DNA from 2 places in the Microbacterium sp. zg-B96 genome. Region 1 is predicted to be linked to the other one. Evidence: predicted binding sites of a transcription regulator. Region 1 holds the regulator's gene; the other holds the start of a gene.
The links. Region 1 encodes LexA, which represses DNA repair genes until DNA is damaged. Its sites were predicted from a motif close to TCGAACANNTGTTCGA; they were not measured.
Positions count from the first base shown of each region.

Region 1 (8,635 bases):
GCCGACGGTTCCGTCGCGGAGATGTGCGGCAACGGCATCCGCGCCTACACCCGCTACCTCGTCGACCGGGGTCTGGCCGACCTCCCCGAAGGCGGCCACCTCGACATCGGCACCCGCGCCGGCGTGAAGCGGGTCACCCGCTCCGACGACGGGTTCGAAGTGGACCTCGGCCTGTGGCGGGCGGAGGCCGCGGACGTCCTGGTACGAGCGCGCGGACTCGACGTGGCCCGCCCCGGGCAGGGCATCGACGTCGGCAACCCGCACGTCGTCGTTGCGCTTCCCACCCACCTGGAGCTGGACGGACTCGACCTCACGGTGCAGCCGATCCTAGACCCGGCCCCGCGTCACGGCGCGAACATCGAGTTCGTCGTGCCGGCCGATCCGCTCGTGCGGGACGGCATCGGCGCGATCACGATGCGCGTATTCGAGCGCGGCGTCGGCGAAACGCTCAGCTGCGGCACCGGGGTGGCCGCCGCCGCCCTCGCGGTGCGGTACTGGGCAGGACCGGCGGCACCCAATCAGTGGCGCGTCGACGTGCCAGGCGGCACGCTCGGCGTGCGGGTGCGCATCGACGACGACGGCGAGCACGTGCTGCTGTCGGGACCGGCGACCCTCGTCTTCAGCGGCGAGGTCGCGTTGGCCTGAGCGCCGGCGCCGGCGCGCAGGCGCGCAGCCGCAGCCGCAGCCGTGCGGCCTCGTCAGGGGAGGGTGATCTCGGCCGTCGGCGTCGACCCGTGCCGGCGCACCTTGATGACCCGGAATCCGCGGCCGGTCGCCGCCCGGTGCACGCTGTAGCCGTCGGCGAACGTGGCATCCAGCCAGCGCTGCAGCGAATCGGACCCCAGGTTGCGCTGCACCACGAGCCACGCGTCGCTGCGTTCGCCCAAGCGCGGGATCCAGTGCTGCAGCAGGCCGTGCAGCACGTTCTTGCCGACCCGGATGGGCGGGTTCGAGCGAATGGTGCGGAACATCACGTCGTCGGGAACATCGTCGGGAAGCACGGCGTTGACGTTGTCGAGCCCCAACGTCTCGGCGTTGCGGCGCACGAGATCCAGGGCGCGCTCGTTGACATCGACGGCCCACACGGTCGCGTGCGGCGCATCGATGGCGAGAGACAGCGCGATGGGGCCCCAGCCGCAGCCGAGATCGAGCAGATGCCCGCCCGGTGGTGGCGGCGGGGTATTGGCCAACAGCACTTCGGTGCCCGAATCCACGTGCCCCGGACTGAATACCCCGCCCGCTGTGGTGACCTCCACATCGCGTCCGGCAAGGGTCACCCGGACACGGCGAAGATCATCGGAGCTGGACGGGGACGCACTGAAGTAGTGATCATTCCCCATGCTGCGAGCGTAGCGGAGGCCGCCAGCAGGGCGGAAAGCTAGAGTTTATGGATGCCGCCTCGCGCGGCGTCCCGGAAGGACTACATGACAGACACCACCATTCCCGAGAACGCCGATTCGACACCGATCGATCCGGTCGACCGGGTGCTGGCGCGCGCTGAGGCGCGCCGGAACGTGCGGGTGAGCAGCTTCGCCGACGCCCAGACCCACAGGCTGGGTGCGGCGCAGGCGCTGCAGGACGAAGCCACCGCCTATGGCGACAGCGACGGCGAGCAGTGGGAGCGCGAGGAACGTGCCGCGCTGCGGCGCGTGCCTGGCCTGTCCACCGAGCTCGAGGATGTCACCGAGGTCGAGTACCGCCAGCTGCGGCTGGAGAACGTGGTGCTCGTCGGGGTGTACCCGCAGGGCTCCCAGGAGGATGCCGAGAACTCGCTGCGCGAGCTGGCGGCGCTGGCCGAGACGGCCGGCGCGGTCGTGCTCGACGGCGTGCTGCAGCGGCGCCCCCACCCGGACCCGGCGACGTATGTGGGGCGCGGCAAGGCCCAGGAGCTGCGCGACATCGTCGTGTCGGTCGGGGCGGATACCGTCATCGCCGACACGGAGCTGGCGCCGAGCCAGCGGCGTGCCCTCGAGGACGTCGTCAAGGTCAAGGTCATCGACCGCACCACGGTCATCCTCGACATCTTCAGCCAGCACGCCAAGAGCCGCGAGGGCAAGGCGCAGGTCGAGCTGGCGCAGCTGGAGTACCTGATGCCGCGGCTGCGCGGCTGGGGTGACTCCATGAGCCGTCAGGCCGGTGGCCAGGTGGGCGCCGGCGGAGCGGGTATGGGTTCGCGCGGCCCCGGTGAGACCAAGATCGAGCTCGACCGCCGCCGCATCCGCACGCGCATGGCGCTGCTGCGCCGCCAGATCCGCGATTTCGCGCCGGCACGGGACGCCAAGCGCGCCGAGCGCCGACGCAACACGATCCCCTCGGTGGCGATCGCCGGGTACACCAACGCCGGCAAATCCAGCCTGCTCAACCGCCTCACCAGCGCCGGCGTGCTCGTGGAGAACGCGCTGTTCGCGACGCTGGATGCCACCGTGCGACGCGCCGAGACCGCCGACGGGCGCGTGTTCACCCTCACCGACACCGTGGGGTTCGTCCGCAACCTGCCGCACCAGCTGGTGGAGGCGTTCCGTTCGACCCTGGAAGAGGTGGCGGCCTCGGACGTCATCGTCCACGTCGTGGATGCTTCGCACCCCGACCCGGCGAGCCAGCTGGCGACGGTGCGCGATGTGATCGGGGACGTCGGCGCGCGCGATATCCGCGAGATCGTCGTGTTCAACAAGGCCGACCTCGTCGACGAGGACACCCGGCTGGTGCTGCGTGGCCTGGAGCCGGACGCCATGTTCGTCTCTTCGCGCACCGGTGAGGGGATCGCGCAGCTGCGGGAGGTCGTCGAGGCGGCGTTGCCGCTGCCGGCGGTCGAGGTGCGAGCGCTCGTGCCGTACGACCGCGGCGATCTGGTGTCGGCCGCCCACGAGACGGGGCACATCGTGGCCCAGTCCCACGAGGAGGAGGGCACCGCGCTGCACGCGCACGTGTCACCGCGACTGGCCGCCGAGCTGGAGCGCTTCCGCACCGACGCCTGACCCGCGACGTTCGGTCGTCGCATCCGTCCCTGTGCTGAGTGTGCGCGGGGCCGGACGCGTCGACCGAACGCGGGTCAGCCGGCGGGGGAGAGCTCGACCGGCGCGACGCCCGGAGTGTCGAAGCCGAACACCTGGCCCAGGAACGCCAGCTCCGACTCCAGCGCGTGCACGACGGTCTCGGCGCGGCGGAAGCCGTGGCCCTCGCCCTCGTACAGCACGTACGCGTGCGGCACGCCGCGCGCGGCGAGGGCGTCACGGATCGCTTCGGCCTGTGACGGCGGCACCACCTCGTCCTCGGCGCCCTGCAGCAGCAGCACCGGGACGCGGAAGCGCTCCGGGCGGCTGAGCGGGGAGCGCTCGGTGTAGACCGCGTCGGCTTCCGGCAGCGGGCCGATGAGCCCGTCGAGGTACCGGGCCTCGAAGTCGTGGGTGTCCTCGGCGAGGGTGCGGGCGTCCCCGACGCCGTAGCGGGAGATCCCCGCCGCGAAGACGTCGGTGCGCACGAGCGCCGACAGCACCGTCCAGCCGCCGGCGGAGCCGCCCTCGATCGCCAGCCGCGCGGCATCCGCCCGGCCCTCGGCGGCAAGCCCAGATGCGGCAGCGGCGACGTCGTCGACGTCCGCGATGCCCCACTGCCCCCGCAGCCGTTCCCGGTAGGTACGGCCGTAGCCGCTGGAGCCGGCGTAATTGACGTCGAGCACCCCGATGCCCCGGCTGGTGAAGTAGGCGATCTTGCCGGATGCCGCCGCCGCCACGTGAGCGGTGGGGCCGCCGTGGACGAACACGACGTACGGCGGCAGTTCGCCCTCGGGTGCGGTGGCGTCGGGGTTGGTCGGCGGGTAGTCGTAGGCGTGCACCGGGCCGTGGGGACCGTCGACGGTGAACTCTCGCGGCCGCGGCAGCCACGCGGCATCCCACGGCGACTGGCCGCCCACGAGCGGCTGCGCCTCGCCGGGGCGGTCGACATCGACGAGCCACAGGCCCGCGGGGTGCTGGACACCGGCACCGGTGAGCAGCACCCGTGACCCGGCGGCATCCTCGATCGACACGCCCGCGGTGGTGGGAAGCCCCAGTGCGCGCGCCTGCCCGTCGCGGGAGATCAGCACCACTTCGTCGTTGCCGTTGGTGCGCACCGCGACGATGCGGCCGTCCGCGAGGGTGGCGAACCAGCGCTGGCCCAGCACCCACAGCGGTCCGCCGGTGTCGGCGTCGGCGGGGGACACCGCGACCGGTTCGCCGTCCGGAAGCGAGACCCGCCACAGGTTCCAGCGGCCGGTGGGGTCGTCGGCGTAGACGAGGCGGTCATCGCCCTGCCACTGCGGCTGCAACGGCGAGGTCACGCCGGAGGAGATCACCGTCGGCTGCGCGACCCGGCCCGCCTCCAGCCGTCCGACGAGCAGGCGCGCGCGGTCCCACGCCATGTCGGGGTGATCCCACGCGATCCACGCCAGGTGGCGGCCGTCGGGGGAGAGGGCGGGGTGGGCGACGAAATCGCTGCCACCGGCGACCTCGACCACGCCGGCGGTCCCGATCGACACGATGTGGCGCACCGGGCGCTCGCCGCGGGTGTGGTCCTCGCGCACCGCCAGCAGGGTGCCCGCCTGCCAGGTCAGCCCGCCGTAGCGCACATCCCCGGCAGCGGGCGTCAGCGCCACGGGCTCTGCGCCGGGACGCTGGACGTAGACGCGCTGATCGGCCTTCTCGACGAAGTACAGCCGGCCCTCGGGCGAGGCCGTCCACGCGCCGCCGCCGTATTCGTGCACGCGGGAGCGGACGTTCCAGCCTGCCGGCAGCACGTCCGACACCGTGCCGTCGGGCCGTCGCCGCCGCACCGTCGTGCGCCCGCCTTCCGCAGGCACCGTCTGCCCCCACCACACCTCGTCGCCGACGAAGCGGGCGCCTTCCAGCCGAGGCGAGGCCTCGGACACGTCGGCCGCAGACAGCGGGGAGGGCCAGGAACCGTACGGAAGGACGTCGACCATACATCCCACGTTACGCGGGGACACAGATCGTCACATCCGACCGCGGCCGCCGGTCGCGTGGCTACCGTGGGGGCATGACGCGGCAATGCGAAGGGGGGATGCCGCGGTCGTAGCGGCATCCCCCTCCGTCGTCGTCGACGGTGCGTCGATCAGATCGCGCGCAGTACCGCCACGACCTTGCCCAGCACCACGGCCTCGTCGCCGACGATCGGTTCGAACGCACTGTTGCGGGGGAGCAGCCAGGTGTGACCGTCGCGCTGGCGGAAGGTCTTCACCGTCGCCTCACCATCGAGCATGGCCGCGACGATCTCGCCGTTGTCGGCGGTGGCCTGAGAGCGCACGACGACCCAGTCGCCGTCGCAGATGGCGGCGTCGATCATCGACTCGCCGCTGACCTTCAGCATGAACAGGTCGCCCTTGCCGACCAGCTGGCGCGGCAGCGGGAAGATCTCCTCCACCTGCTGATCCGCCGTGATCGGCACGCCGGCGGCGATGCGGCCCACCAGCGGCACCAGGGCGGCGTCGCCCACAGCGGGGGAGGCATCGGCCGGGTTCTCGGCGGCACTGCCGGGGAGGTCGATCAGCACCTCCATCGCGCGCGTCTTGCCTGCGTCGCGACGGAGGTACCCGCTCAGTTCGAGCTGGTTGAGCTGGTGGGTCACGCTCGACAGCGACTTGAGCCCGACCGCATCCCCGATCTCGCGCATGCTCGGCGGGTAGCCGTGGCGGGCGATCGACCGCTGGATCACTTCGAGGATGGCGAGCTGCTTGTCGCTCAGGCTCTTGCGGCGGCGCGTCTGCGGTTTCTCCTGCGCGCGCTCGCGGCCGCCCGGTGTCGTGTCGGTCATCTCGCCCTCTCCCGTCTCGCCGCACGGGGCAGCGGTCTTCGAATGTCGGAGGTCCGTGGTGGGGTGCTCCTATCGAAACCGTATCCGGTGACGGATGCCACGGCGACGAGGTGTACGCGTGTCGCGTGCGATTCGATCTCCGAGCAGGTTTCGTACTTGACACCCTAGAACATCGAAGATAACTTCGGAAGAGAACTTCGCATCCGGCTCTCCCGGCCGAGGGCCGGATGCGAAGATCGTCACAGAGGAGGACCCCATGACCACCATCGAGATCGCAGGCACCGCACCGTCCACGACGCGACTGCGGATCACCCCGCGCGGTCGCCGCGTGCTCGCCGGCATCGCCGCACTCCCGGCGGTCGCTGCCCTCGGCTTCGGTATCCTCAGCGGCGGCGGTGCCCTCGCAACGATGGATGCTCCGGCTCCCGCCGGCACGTTCGAGACCGTCACGGTGACCGCCGGCGAATCGCTGTGGGGGATCGCCGAAGAGGTCGCGCCCCAGGCGGACCCGCGCGATGTGATCGACGCGATCGTGCGTCTGAATGCGCTGGAGTCGTCGAACCTCGCCGCAGGCCAGCGCCTGTCGATCCCCCTGGAGTACGTCGCCGGCCACTGAGCCTCCCATGCGCTCTAGCATTGGAGGGGTGATCGTGAGTCTTGACGACCTGCCCCTCCGCGCCGACCTGCGCGGCCAGACCCCCTATGGCGCCCCGCAGGCACCCCTGCCGGTGGCCCTCAACGTCAACGAGAACACCCATCCCATCCCAGATGAGGTCGCCGGTGACATTCTCGACTCCGTCGCCCGGGCGCTGCGTGACATCAACCGCTACCCGGACCGCGAGTTCACCGCGTTGCGCGAGGGCTTCGCCGACTACCTCGGCCACGGCCTGACGGCCGACCAGATCTGGGCGGCCAACGGCTCCAACGAGGTGCTGCAGCACGTGCTGCAGGCCTTCGCCGGACCCGGCCGCACCGCGTTCACCTTCGCGCCGAGCTACTCGATGTACCCGCTGCTCACGCGGGGTACCGGCGCCACCTGGGTCGCCGGCCACCGCGCCCATGACTACACGCTGAGCCCGGCTGATGCGGCATCCCAGGTCGCCGACGCGTCGCCCGACGTCATCTTCCTCTGCGCCCCGAACAACCCCACCGGCACGCCCATGTCGCTGGATGTGATCGAGGCGGTGTACGAGGCCAGCCACGGCATTGTGATCGTCGATGAGGCCTATGCCGAGTTCGCCCCGCACGAGGAGCGCACCGCGCTGTCGCTGCTGCCGGGGCGGGAACGCCTGGTGGTCTCGCGCACCATGAGTAAGGCGTTCGCGTTCGCCGGCGCCCGCGTCGGCTACCTCGCCGCCGACCCCGCGGTCATCGACGCACTGCGCCTGGTGCGTCTGCCCTACCACCTCAGCGCCCTCACGCAGGCCGCCGCGACCGCCGCGCTGCGGCACGCCCCCGTCATGCTGCGCATGGTCGACGACATCGTCGCGCAGCGCGACCGCATCTCGGCCACGCTCGAAGCGCTCGGCTACGAGCCCCACGAGTCCTGGACCAACTTCGTGCTCTTCGGCGGGGTGGACGACCCCGCCGCGACCTGGCAGGCGCTGTACGACCGCGGCATCCTGATCCGCGACGTCGGCATCCCCGGTCACCTGCGGGTGACGGCGGGCACCGAGGCGGAGACCACAGCGTTCCTCGACGCGCTGGCCTCGGTAGACTCGAAGTCATGACCCGTCCCGAGGCTCGCACCGCATCCGTGCGCCGTGCGACCAGCGAATCCACCGTCGAACTCGAGCTCGACCTCGACGGCACCGGACGCAGCCACATCGACACCAGCGTGCCGTTCTTCAACCACCTGCTGACGGCGTTCGCCAAGCACTCGCTGACCGATCTCACCGTGCGCGCTTCCGGTGACACCGACATCGACGCGCACCACACCGTGGAGGACGTCGCGATCGTCCTCGGCCAGGCGATCCGCGAGGCGCTCGGTGACAAGACCGGCATCTCCCGCTACGGCGACGCGCTCGTCCCGCTCGACGAGGCGCTCGCGCAGGCGGTCGTCGACATCAGCGGCCGGCCCTACCTCGTACACACGGGGGAGCCGGTGGGCTTCGAGCACCACCTCATCGGCGGCCACTTCACCGGATCGCTCGTGCGCCACACGTTCGAGGCGATCGCGTTCAACGCGGGCCTCACCGTGCACGTCACGGTGCTCGGCGGCCGCGACCCCCACCACATCGCCGAAGCCGAGTACAAGGCCTTCGCGCGCGCATTCCGCCAGGCGAAGTCCCTCGACCCGCTCGTGCAGGGCGTACCCAGCACGAAGGGTGCTCTGTGACCGGCATCAACGGAGATCGGCCCGTCGTCGCGGTTCTGGACTACGGATCGGGCAACGTCCACTCTGCCGTCAAGGCGCTGGTCGCGGCGGGTGCCGACGCACGGCTGACGTCCGATCGCGGTCTGGTCCGCGAGGCGGACGGCCTGGTGGTGCCCGGAGTGGGCGCGTTCCGCGCCGTGATGGACGCCCTCCGCGCCAGCCGCGCCGATGAGCTGATCGACCGCCGCCTTGCCGGCGGCCGGCCGGTGCTCGGCATCTGCGTCGGGATGCAGGTGCTGTTCGAGCACGGCGTCGAACGCGGCGTCGACACCGAGGGCCTGGGCGAATGGCCCGGCGCCGTCACCGAACTCGACGCCCCGGTGCTGCCCCACATGGGCTGGAACACCGTCGAGGCGGGGGAGGGCTCGGTACTCTTCCGCGGCATCGAGCAGGAACGGTTCTACTTCGTCCACTCCTACGCCGCCCAGTCATGGACCCTCGATGTCATGCCGC
Region 1 is NZ_CP126738.1:1,072,154-1,080,788, forward strand. Features, by position in the region: gene dapF (diaminopimelate epimerase) at 1-645, shown strand, start outside; gene QNO11_RS04810 (class I SAM-dependent methyltransferase) at 699-1,340, opposite strand; gene hflX (GTPase HflX) at 1,425-2,975, shown strand; gene QNO11_RS04820 (S9 family peptidase) at 3,050-4,957, opposite strand; gene lexA (transcriptional repressor LexA) at 5,107-5,805, opposite strand; gene QNO11_RS04830 (LysM peptidoglycan-binding domain-containing protein) at 6,062-6,421, shown strand; gene QNO11_RS04835 (histidinol-phosphate transaminase) at 6,450-7,535, shown strand; gene hisB (imidazoleglycerol-phosphate dehydratase HisB) at 7,532-8,143, shown strand; gene hisH (imidazole glycerol phosphate synthase subunit HisH) at 8,140-8,635, shown strand, end outside.

Region 2 (8,635 bases), 1.2 Mb from region 1:
CGCGATCAGGTGCGGCATCTCGGCGCGGCCGAGCGCCTGCAGGGCGGGCTCCGGGATGCGCTGGCGGAGCTTCACCGAGCCGTCGGAGCCGACCTGGCTGGTGCGGTGACCGAGGGCGCTGTTTCCCCAGCGCTCGAAGAGCTGACCCTCGTATTCGCGGATGTCGACGCCGGTGGGCACCTCGACCGACGGCTCGTACTCGCGGCGCATGACGCAGCGCGCGGCATCCTCGATCCCGCCCAGGCCGATGGCCTCGGGGATCGTCGCGACGCCGCGGAGCGCGCCGAGGTACGCGATGAGCGAGTGCGTGCCGTTGAGCAGGCGCACCTTCATCTGCTCGTATCGGCCGACCTCGTCGGTGAAGACCGCGCCGCCGGCCTCCCATGCGGGGCGGCCGGCGGCGAACCGGTCCTCGATGGCCCACATCGTGAACGGCTCGGCCGGCACGGGAATGTCGTCGCGGGCGCCGAGAAGCGTGCTGACCTCGTTGCGCAGCCGCGACGTCGTGGCGGGGACGATGCGGTCGACCATGCTCGAGGGGAACGTCACGGCACGGTCGAGGAAGGCGAGGACATCGGATGCTTCACCGCCGGGCAGCGCCTGCAGGAACTCGCGCACGAGCTTCTCAGTGTGCTTGCCGTTGGCCGCGAGGTTGTCGCAGCTGAGCACGGAGAGGGGCTCGCCTCCGCCGGCTGCGCGAGCCTGCAGCCCGCGCGCGAGCTGTCCGATCGTCGAGCGGGGTGCGCCCCCGGCGAGGTCCGCGCGGACGGCCGGGTCGTCGAGGTCGAGATGCTCGGTCGAGGGCGAGTAGCTGTAGCCGTTCTCGGTGACCGTGAGCGTCACGATGCGGATGGCCGGGTCGGCGATGTGCGCGACGACCCGCTCGGGCTGGTCCGCCGCGACGAAGGCGTCGGTGTGCACGCCGGGGATCGCGAGTCTCGTGCCGGCGGGGGAGATGGTGGCGACGGAGTAGAGGAAGTCCTGCGCGTGCAGCGCGTCGACGACAGTGCGGGAGCGAGAGGCGACGCCGATGATTCCCCAGTTTCCGCTTTCCCGCTGCAGCGCCGCGGCGGTGTACATCGCCTGGTGCGCACGGTGGAAGCTGCCGAGGCCGAGATGGAGGATGCCGGCACCCGCGGGGGTGACCAGCGGAGCGGTGGCCGCAGGGGTGGTGCGGCTCAGGATCCGCAGATCGGCGTCGATCGTCATGGAAAACAGTGTGTATGAGTTGTACAAAGTTGTCAAGCGGTTTCATTTGGGGCGCGATGTCCTAGGATGGCGGCGAAGGCGAGGGTGAACGTGGCAGCGACATTGACCGACGTGGCACGCCGCGCGGGAGTGTCGATCGCCACCGCGTCGCGGGCGTTCGGCGAGCCGGAGCGCCTCGCGCCCACCACGCGCGAGAGGGTCATGGAGGCTGCGGCCGACCTCGGCTACGCCAACCCGCAGGCGGGCACCGCCACCCGCACGCTCGGCGTCATCGTGCCCGATGTCGCCAACCCCGTCTACGGGAAGCTCCTCAAGGCCATCCAGGGTCAGGCGTGGCACGGACGCCACCGCATCGTGCTGTTCGACGCCGATGAAGACCTCCGCCGTGAAAGCGAGCAGATCGAACAGGCCCGCCGGTTCGACGGCATGCTCCTGTGCTCGCCCCGCCTGCCCGACGCCGAGGTCCTCGCCCTCATCGGCACCACTCCCGCGGTGGTCATCAACCGTCAGATCGACGGCGTCCCGTGCGTGCTCATGGACGCGGTGCACGGTCCCAGTCAGGCCATCGAGCACCTCGTTGCCCTCGGGCACCAGCACATCGCCTACGCCTCCGGCCCACGGGGGTCGTGGGCCGATGCCCGCCGCTTCGACACCATCGGCGCGGCGTGCGAGCGCCACGGCATCCGCCTCACCCGACTCAGCCACCACGCCGCATCGATTCACGGCGGGCGGGTCGCCGCCGCGCTCGCGGCAGCGAGCGGGGCCACGGCCGTCGTCGCCTACAACGACCTCGTCGCCCTCGGGCTGGAGGCGGGGATGCTGGAACTGGGCCTCACCTGCCCCGACGACATCAGCCTCGTGGGCATCGACGACATCGACCTCGCCGGGGCCGTCACCCCGGCGCTCACCACGGTGCACATGCCGATCGAGCGCAGCGGCGCCCTCGCCGTCGACCTGCTGTTGCAGGCGATTACGGGCGCCGTGATCGGCGAGGTCGCGACGCTCGGCTCGCAGCTGATGGTTCGGGCGTCGACCGCGGTGCCGCGCTCGACCTGACCGACGCCTCCGCGCCGACGATCCGTTCCCGCGCTTTGCGGCATCCCCCTCGCGGCATCCGCCCCGCGGCATCCGCCCCCCGGCATCCGCCCCTCCGGGTGAGAAACCACTTCTCGGTTGAGAAACCACGCATCGCGGTGTTTCTCAACCGAAACGTGGTTTCTCGCGGGGGAGGGGGAGGTGGATGCCGCGCGGGGAGGGCGGAGTGAGCCGGGCGGATGCCGCGCGGCGGCGCCCCGCGACCGATGTCGGAGGTCGAGCGTATCTTCGAGACCTGCGTTGAACATCTAGAACATCCGTTCTAGTCTGTCTTGGTGAGGTCGATCGTGCGAAACCAGGCTGCTGCCGAAGACGTGCAGCGCCTGCGCGCGCAACTCGAGCGGGTGCAGGGGCGGCGCCTGGATGCCCCGGTGCTGCCGGCCCATCCCGCCCTCGCAGGGCTCCTGCCCGGGCGCGGCCTGCGCCCCGGGTCGTCCTACTCGCTGGGTCCCTCACTCACGCTGCTGTCCGCCCTCATGGCGCCGCCGTCGCAGGCCGGCTCCTGGTGCGGAGTGGTGGGGATGCCGGAGTTCGGCGCCGAGGCCGCCGGCCGGGTCGGGGTGGACCTGTCCCGGCTCGTGCTGATCCCCGACCCCGGCAGTCGCTGGCTGGCGGTGACGGCGACGATCGCCGAGGTGCTGCCCGTCGTGGCCGTGCGTCCGCCGTCGCGGGTCAGCGACGGCGACGTCTCGCGGCTGGCCGCCCGCCTGCGCGAGCGCGGCGCTGTGCTGCTGGTGCAGGGCACGTGGCCGCAGACCGAGGCCATGATCGACGTGAGCGACCCGGAGTGGTCCGGCGTCGGCGACGGCCACGGCTACCTCGCCGCGCGGGAGCTGACCGTCACCGTCTCCAGCCGCCGCACCCCGGTGCCCCGTCGCGCGCGGGTGCAGTTGCCGGCGGCATCCGGACAGGTCGCCTCGTCCGCACCGTCCAGCGCCTCGGCGCCCATGCCACTGCCCTGGCGGGTGGCGGGATGAACACCGCACCGCAGCGCACCCTCGTGCTGTGGCTGCCGGATTGGCCCGTGGTCGCCCTCGCGCGGGAGCAGGGGGTGGATGCCGCAGCCCCCGTCGCCGTGCTCGACAAGGGAGCGGTGGTCGCCTGCTCCGCCGCCGCCCGCGCCGAAGGGGTGCGCCGCGGGCAGCGGCGCCGCGACGCGCAGGCCCGCTGCCCGCAGCTGACGATCGTCGACGCCGACCCGACGCGGGATCAGCGGGTGTTCGCCCCGCTCGTGGCGAGCATCGAAGAGCTCGCGCCCGGTGTGCAGCTGATCCGGGCGGGGCTGTGCGCCCTGCGCGCCCAGGGGCCGGCGCGGTACTACGGCGGCGAGGAGCGCACCGCCCACGTGCTGCGCGATGCGCTGGGCGACACCGACGCGCGCATCGCCGTTGCAGACGGAGCGTTCACGGCGGAGCAGGCCGCGCGCATCACGCACCCCGACGCCCCGGTGCGGATCGTCCCGGCGGGGGAGTCGGGCGCCTTCCTCGCGCCGCTGCCGGTGACTGCGCTGGACGAAGCCGACGTCGTCGACCTGCTGGCGCGGCTGGGCGTGCACACCCTCGGCCAGTTCGCCGCCATGCCCGCCGAACGCGTGGGGGAGCGCCTCGGCGAACGCGGCATCCGCCTGCACTCCTTCGCCTCCGGGAGCGACTCGCGGCCCGTGCAGCCGCGCACCCCGCCGCCCGAACTGGAGCGCGAGGTGGCGTTCGAGCCGCCGCTGGAGATCGCCGACCAGGTGGCGTTCGCGATGCGCGTCGCCGCCGAGGAGTTCATCGCGGGGCTCGGTGAGCACAGCCTGGTCTGCACCGAGCTGCGCGTGCAGATCACCGGCGACCGCGGCGAGAACAGCGAGCGGGTGTGGCTGCACCCCGGGGCGTTCACCGCCGGCGAGGTGGTGGACCGGGTGCGCTGGCAGCTGGGGGAGGCGGGGCTGCGCAGCGCCGTCACCCGGGTGCGCATCTCGCCCGAGACGGTGGATGCCGCCTCCCACCATGTGCGGTCCCTGTTCGGCGGCGGTCCCGACGAGCGGGTGCACCATGCGCTGTCTCGGGTGCAGGCGATGCTCGGGCATCGCGGCGTGGTGACCCCGGTGGTCGGCGGCGGCCGGTGGCTGGCCGAGCGGCAGGTGCTGGTGCCGTGGGGCGATCGCCCGGTGCTGCCCCGGCCCGCCGACCGGCCGTGGCCGGGGAGCCTGCCCGATCCGCTGCCGTCGACGGTGTTCGATCCGCCGCGTCCGGTGGAAGTGGTGGATGCCGACGGGGATGCCGTGGCCGTCGCCGACCGCGATGAGCTGACCGCCCCGCCCGCCGTGCTGTACGAAAGCGGCAGGCGCCGGCGCATCCAGGCGTGGGCGGGGCCGTGGCCGGTGCGGGAGCGCGGCTGGGACGCCGTGCGCGCCCGGCGGGCGCACCGGTTTCAGGTGGTGGATGCCGACCAGGCGGCGTGGCTGCTGGTGTGCGAGGCCGGCGACTGGTCAGCCGAGGGCCGCTATGACTGATCCCCGATCCAACCCAGCGAAGGACCCCCGCTGATGGGCTTCAACAACCCCTCCGTGCCGTGGTCCGAGATGGAACGGCTCCTCAGCGGCAACCGCCGCCCGCCCGGCGCGAACGGCGGCGACAGCCCCGCCTGGTCGCGCAAGCGCGGCGCCTACACGCCGCCGCCCATCGCCCGGCCCGCCGACGTCGTCCCGTACGCCGAACTGCACGCGCACAGTTCCTTCTCGTTCCTCGACGGCGCCTCCTCCCCGGAGGAACTCGTCGAAGAGGCCGAACGGCTCGGCCTGCACGCCCTGGCCGTCACCGACCACGACGGCTTCTACGGCATCGTGCGGTTCGCCGAGGCCGCCGAGGCCCGCAGCGTCAAGACGGTGTTCGGCGCCGAGCTGTCACTCGAGCTGCCCGAACGCCCCCGCAGCTCCCCGAAGGCCAACGACGCCGACCCGCCGGGTCACCACCTGCTCGTGCTCGCCCGCGGTGAGGAGGGCTACCACCGTCTGGCCGCAGCCATCACCCACGCGCAGCTGGCCGGTGGACAGAAGGGCCGCCCCGTCTACGACCTGCACGACCTCGCCGAACGCGCCGACGGACACTGGGCGGTGCTGACCGGATGCCGCAAGGGCGCCGTCCGCGCCGCGCTCGCCGAAGACGGGCCCGCCGGCGCCGCCCGCGAACTCGACCTGCTCGTGGACCTGTTCGGCCCCGACGCCGTCAACGTCGAACTGATCGACCACGGCGCCCCGCTGGACTCCCGGGACAACGACATGCTGGCCTCCCTCGCCGCCGACCGGGGGCTGCCGGTGCTCGCCAGCAACAACGTGCACTACGCAGCTCCCGAGCGGGCCGACCTGGCCGCCGCGATCGCCGCCGTCCGCGCCAACCGGGGCCTGGACGAACTCGACGGCTGGCTCCCAGCCAGCGCCGGCGCGCACCTGCGGTCGGGGCACGAGATGGCCCGCCGGTTCGCCCGCTATCCGGGCGCCGTCGCGCGCACCGTGACCCTCGCCGACGAGCTGGCCTTTCCGCTGCGGCGCGCCAAGCCCGCGCTGCCGAAGCTCCCCGTCCCCGAGGGGCACACCACCATGACGTGGCTGCGGCAGCTCGTCTGGGAGGCGGTGCCCCGCAAGTACCCCGACGTGACCGACGACGACCGGGCGCGCATCGAGAAGGAACTGGGGGTCATCGAGCAGAAGGACTTCCCCGGGTACTTCCTCATCGTCTACGGCATCGTGCAGGAGGCGCGACGCCGCGGCATCCTGTGCCAGGGGCGGGGGTCTGCCGCCAACAGTGCGGTCTGCTATCTGCTGGACATCACCGCGGTGGATTCCATCGTGTACGACCTGCCGTTCGAGCGGTTCCTCTCGGCGCTGCGCGATGAGGAGCCCGACATCGACGTCGACTTCGACAGCGACCGGCGCGAGGAGATCATCCAGTGGGTCTACGCGACCTATGGGCGCGAGCGGGCGGCGCAGGTGGCCAACGTTATCCAGTACCGCCCCAAGAACGCCGTGCGCGATATGGCGAAGGCGCTCGGGCATTCGCCGGGGCAGCAGGATGCCTGGTCGAAGCAGGTGGAGCACTGGGGTCCGCTGCCCGACACGGATGCCAAAGCCGAGACGCACGACATCCCCGACAAGGTGCTGGCGTATGCGACCGAGCTGTTGAAGGCCCCGCGCCATCTCGGCATCCATTCCGGGGGCATGGTGCTGACCGACCGGCCCGTCGGCGAAGTGGTGCCGATCGAGCATGCGCGCATGGAGAACCGCACCGTCATCCAGTGGGACAAGGACGATGCGGCCTGGATGGGGCTGGTGAAGTTCGATCTGCTGGGGCTCGGCATGCTCGCCGCACTGCAGTACTGCTTCGACCTCATCGCGGATGCCACGGGGGAGCGGTGGGAGCTGTCGACCCTGCCCAAGGAGGAGCAGGCCGTCTACGACATGCTGTGCCGGGCCGATTCGATCGGGGTGTTCCAGGTGGAATCGCGTGCGCAGATGGGGCTGCTGCCCCGCCTGCAGCCGCGGCGGTTCTACGACCTGGTGATCGAGATCGCGCTGATCCGGCCCGGGCCCATCCAGGGCGGGGCGGTGCACCCGTATGTGCGGAGAAAGCTCGGGCAGGAGAAGGTGACGTACGCGCACCCCAAGCTCAAGCCGGTGCTGGAGCGGACGCTGGGCATTCCGGTGTTCCAGGAGCAGCTCATGCAGATGGGCATGGCCGTCGGCGGGCTGAGCGGGGCGGATGCCGATGTGCTGCGCCGCGCGATGGGCTCCAAGCGCGGCATCGAGCGGATCGATTCGCTCCGCGAGAAGCTCTTCTCCGGCATGGCCGAGAACGGCATCACCGGGGAGCTGGCCGACGACATCTACGCCAAGATCCAGGCGTTCGCGAACTTCGGGTTCGCCGAAAGCCACTCACTGTCGTTCGCGCTGCTGGTGTATGCCAGCTCGTGGCTCAAGCTGCACTACCCGGGCGCGTTCCTCGCCGGGCTGCTGCGCGCGCAGCCGATGGGCTTCTACTCGCCGGCGACCCTCACCGCCGATGCCCGCCGCCACGGCGTGGAGGTGCTGCGCCCCGACCTCCACCTGTCGGGGGTTGAGGCCGTGCTGGAGCCGGTGGGGTCGTCACCGGCACAGGAGGAATCACCGGAACAGGACGTTTCTGAGCGGAAACGTCCTGTCTTCAGTAGTCCGCCTGTCTCCGGGAGTGCGCCAACCGGCCGTGACACCTGCACCCATCGCAAGCAGCCCCCGGTGCCGCCGTTCGACATCAACGCGCCGGATGAGTCCGCCGCGCATCGCCGCGACGGCGGGTTCACGGTGCGGCTGGGACTCGCTGCGGTCAAAGGCATCGGGCAGGCGATGGCGACGCGCATCGTCGCCGAGCGGGAGGCGGCGGGGGAGTACCGCAACCTGCGCGACCTGGTGCGGCGGACGGATGCCACCACCGCCCAGCTGGAGGCGCTCGCCACCGCCGGGGTGTTCGGCTGCTTCGGGCTCAGCCGCCGCGAGGCGATCTGGCTGGCCGGATCCGCCGCGCAGGACCGGGCCGAGTTCCTCCCCGGCACGCTGGTGTCGGTGCAGCCGCCGCTGTTCGCCGATCCCACCAGCTACGAGGTACTGGCCTCAGACCTGTGGGCCACCGGCATCTCCACCGATGACCATCCGCTCACGCACTACCGGTCCCAGCTCGATGCGCGGGGGGTCATCACCTCGAGCGAGATGCGCAGCCACGAGATCGGCCGCCGGGTGGAGGTCGCCGGGCTCGTCACTCACCGGCAGCGGCCGGCGACGGCATCCGGGGTCACGTTCCTCAACCTCGAGGACGAGCACGGCCTGGTCAACGTGGTCTGCTCGGTGGGGGTGTGGAACAGGTATCGCCGCATCCTGCGCGATTCGCCCGCCCTCATCGCCCGCGGGCTGCTGGAGCGCTCGCCGGAGGGGGTGACGAACCTGGTGGCGGATGCCTTCGAGGATCTGCGGGTGGGGGTGCAGCACCGCTCGCGTGATTTCCGCTGAGGGCACGACGAAGGCCCCAGGTCGGAACCCGGGGCCTTCGTCTCGTGGGACGCGTCAGGCGCGCACGCCGAGCGCGAAGCTCAGCGATCCGTCCTCGCCGACCTGCGCGTCGAGCACGCGGTCGTCAAGCGGAACGGTGGCGGCCTGTTCGACGAACACCCGTGCGCCGCCGGTCTCGATGACCGCGTCATCGGGCTCGGGCGAGGGGGCCAGTGCCAGCTCGAAGCCTGCTTCGGCCTGATCGGCTTCACGGATGCGGAGTCCGCCGTCCTCGGTCGGGATCTGCGACGTGAGGGTCTTGACTGCGCTGGCGGC
Region 2 is NZ_CP126738.1:2,321,724-2,330,358, reverse strand. Features, by position in the region: gene QNO11_RS10825 (mannitol dehydrogenase family protein) at 1-1,209, opposite strand, end outside; gene QNO11_RS10820 (LacI family DNA-binding transcriptional regulator) at 1,300-2,265, shown strand; gene imuA' (DnaE2-dependent mutagenesis accessory factor ImuA') at 2,592-3,281, shown strand; gene QNO11_RS10810 (DNA polymerase Y family protein) at 3,278-4,801, shown strand; gene QNO11_RS10805 (error-prone DNA polymerase) at 4,835-8,320, shown strand; gene QNO11_RS10800 (Fe-S cluster assembly protein HesB) at 8,375-8,635, opposite strand, start outside.
Region 2: a site for LexA is predicted at 2,554-2,569, ahead of imuA' (DnaE2-dependent mutagenesis accessory factor ImuA'). Genes of this name have one in related genera too.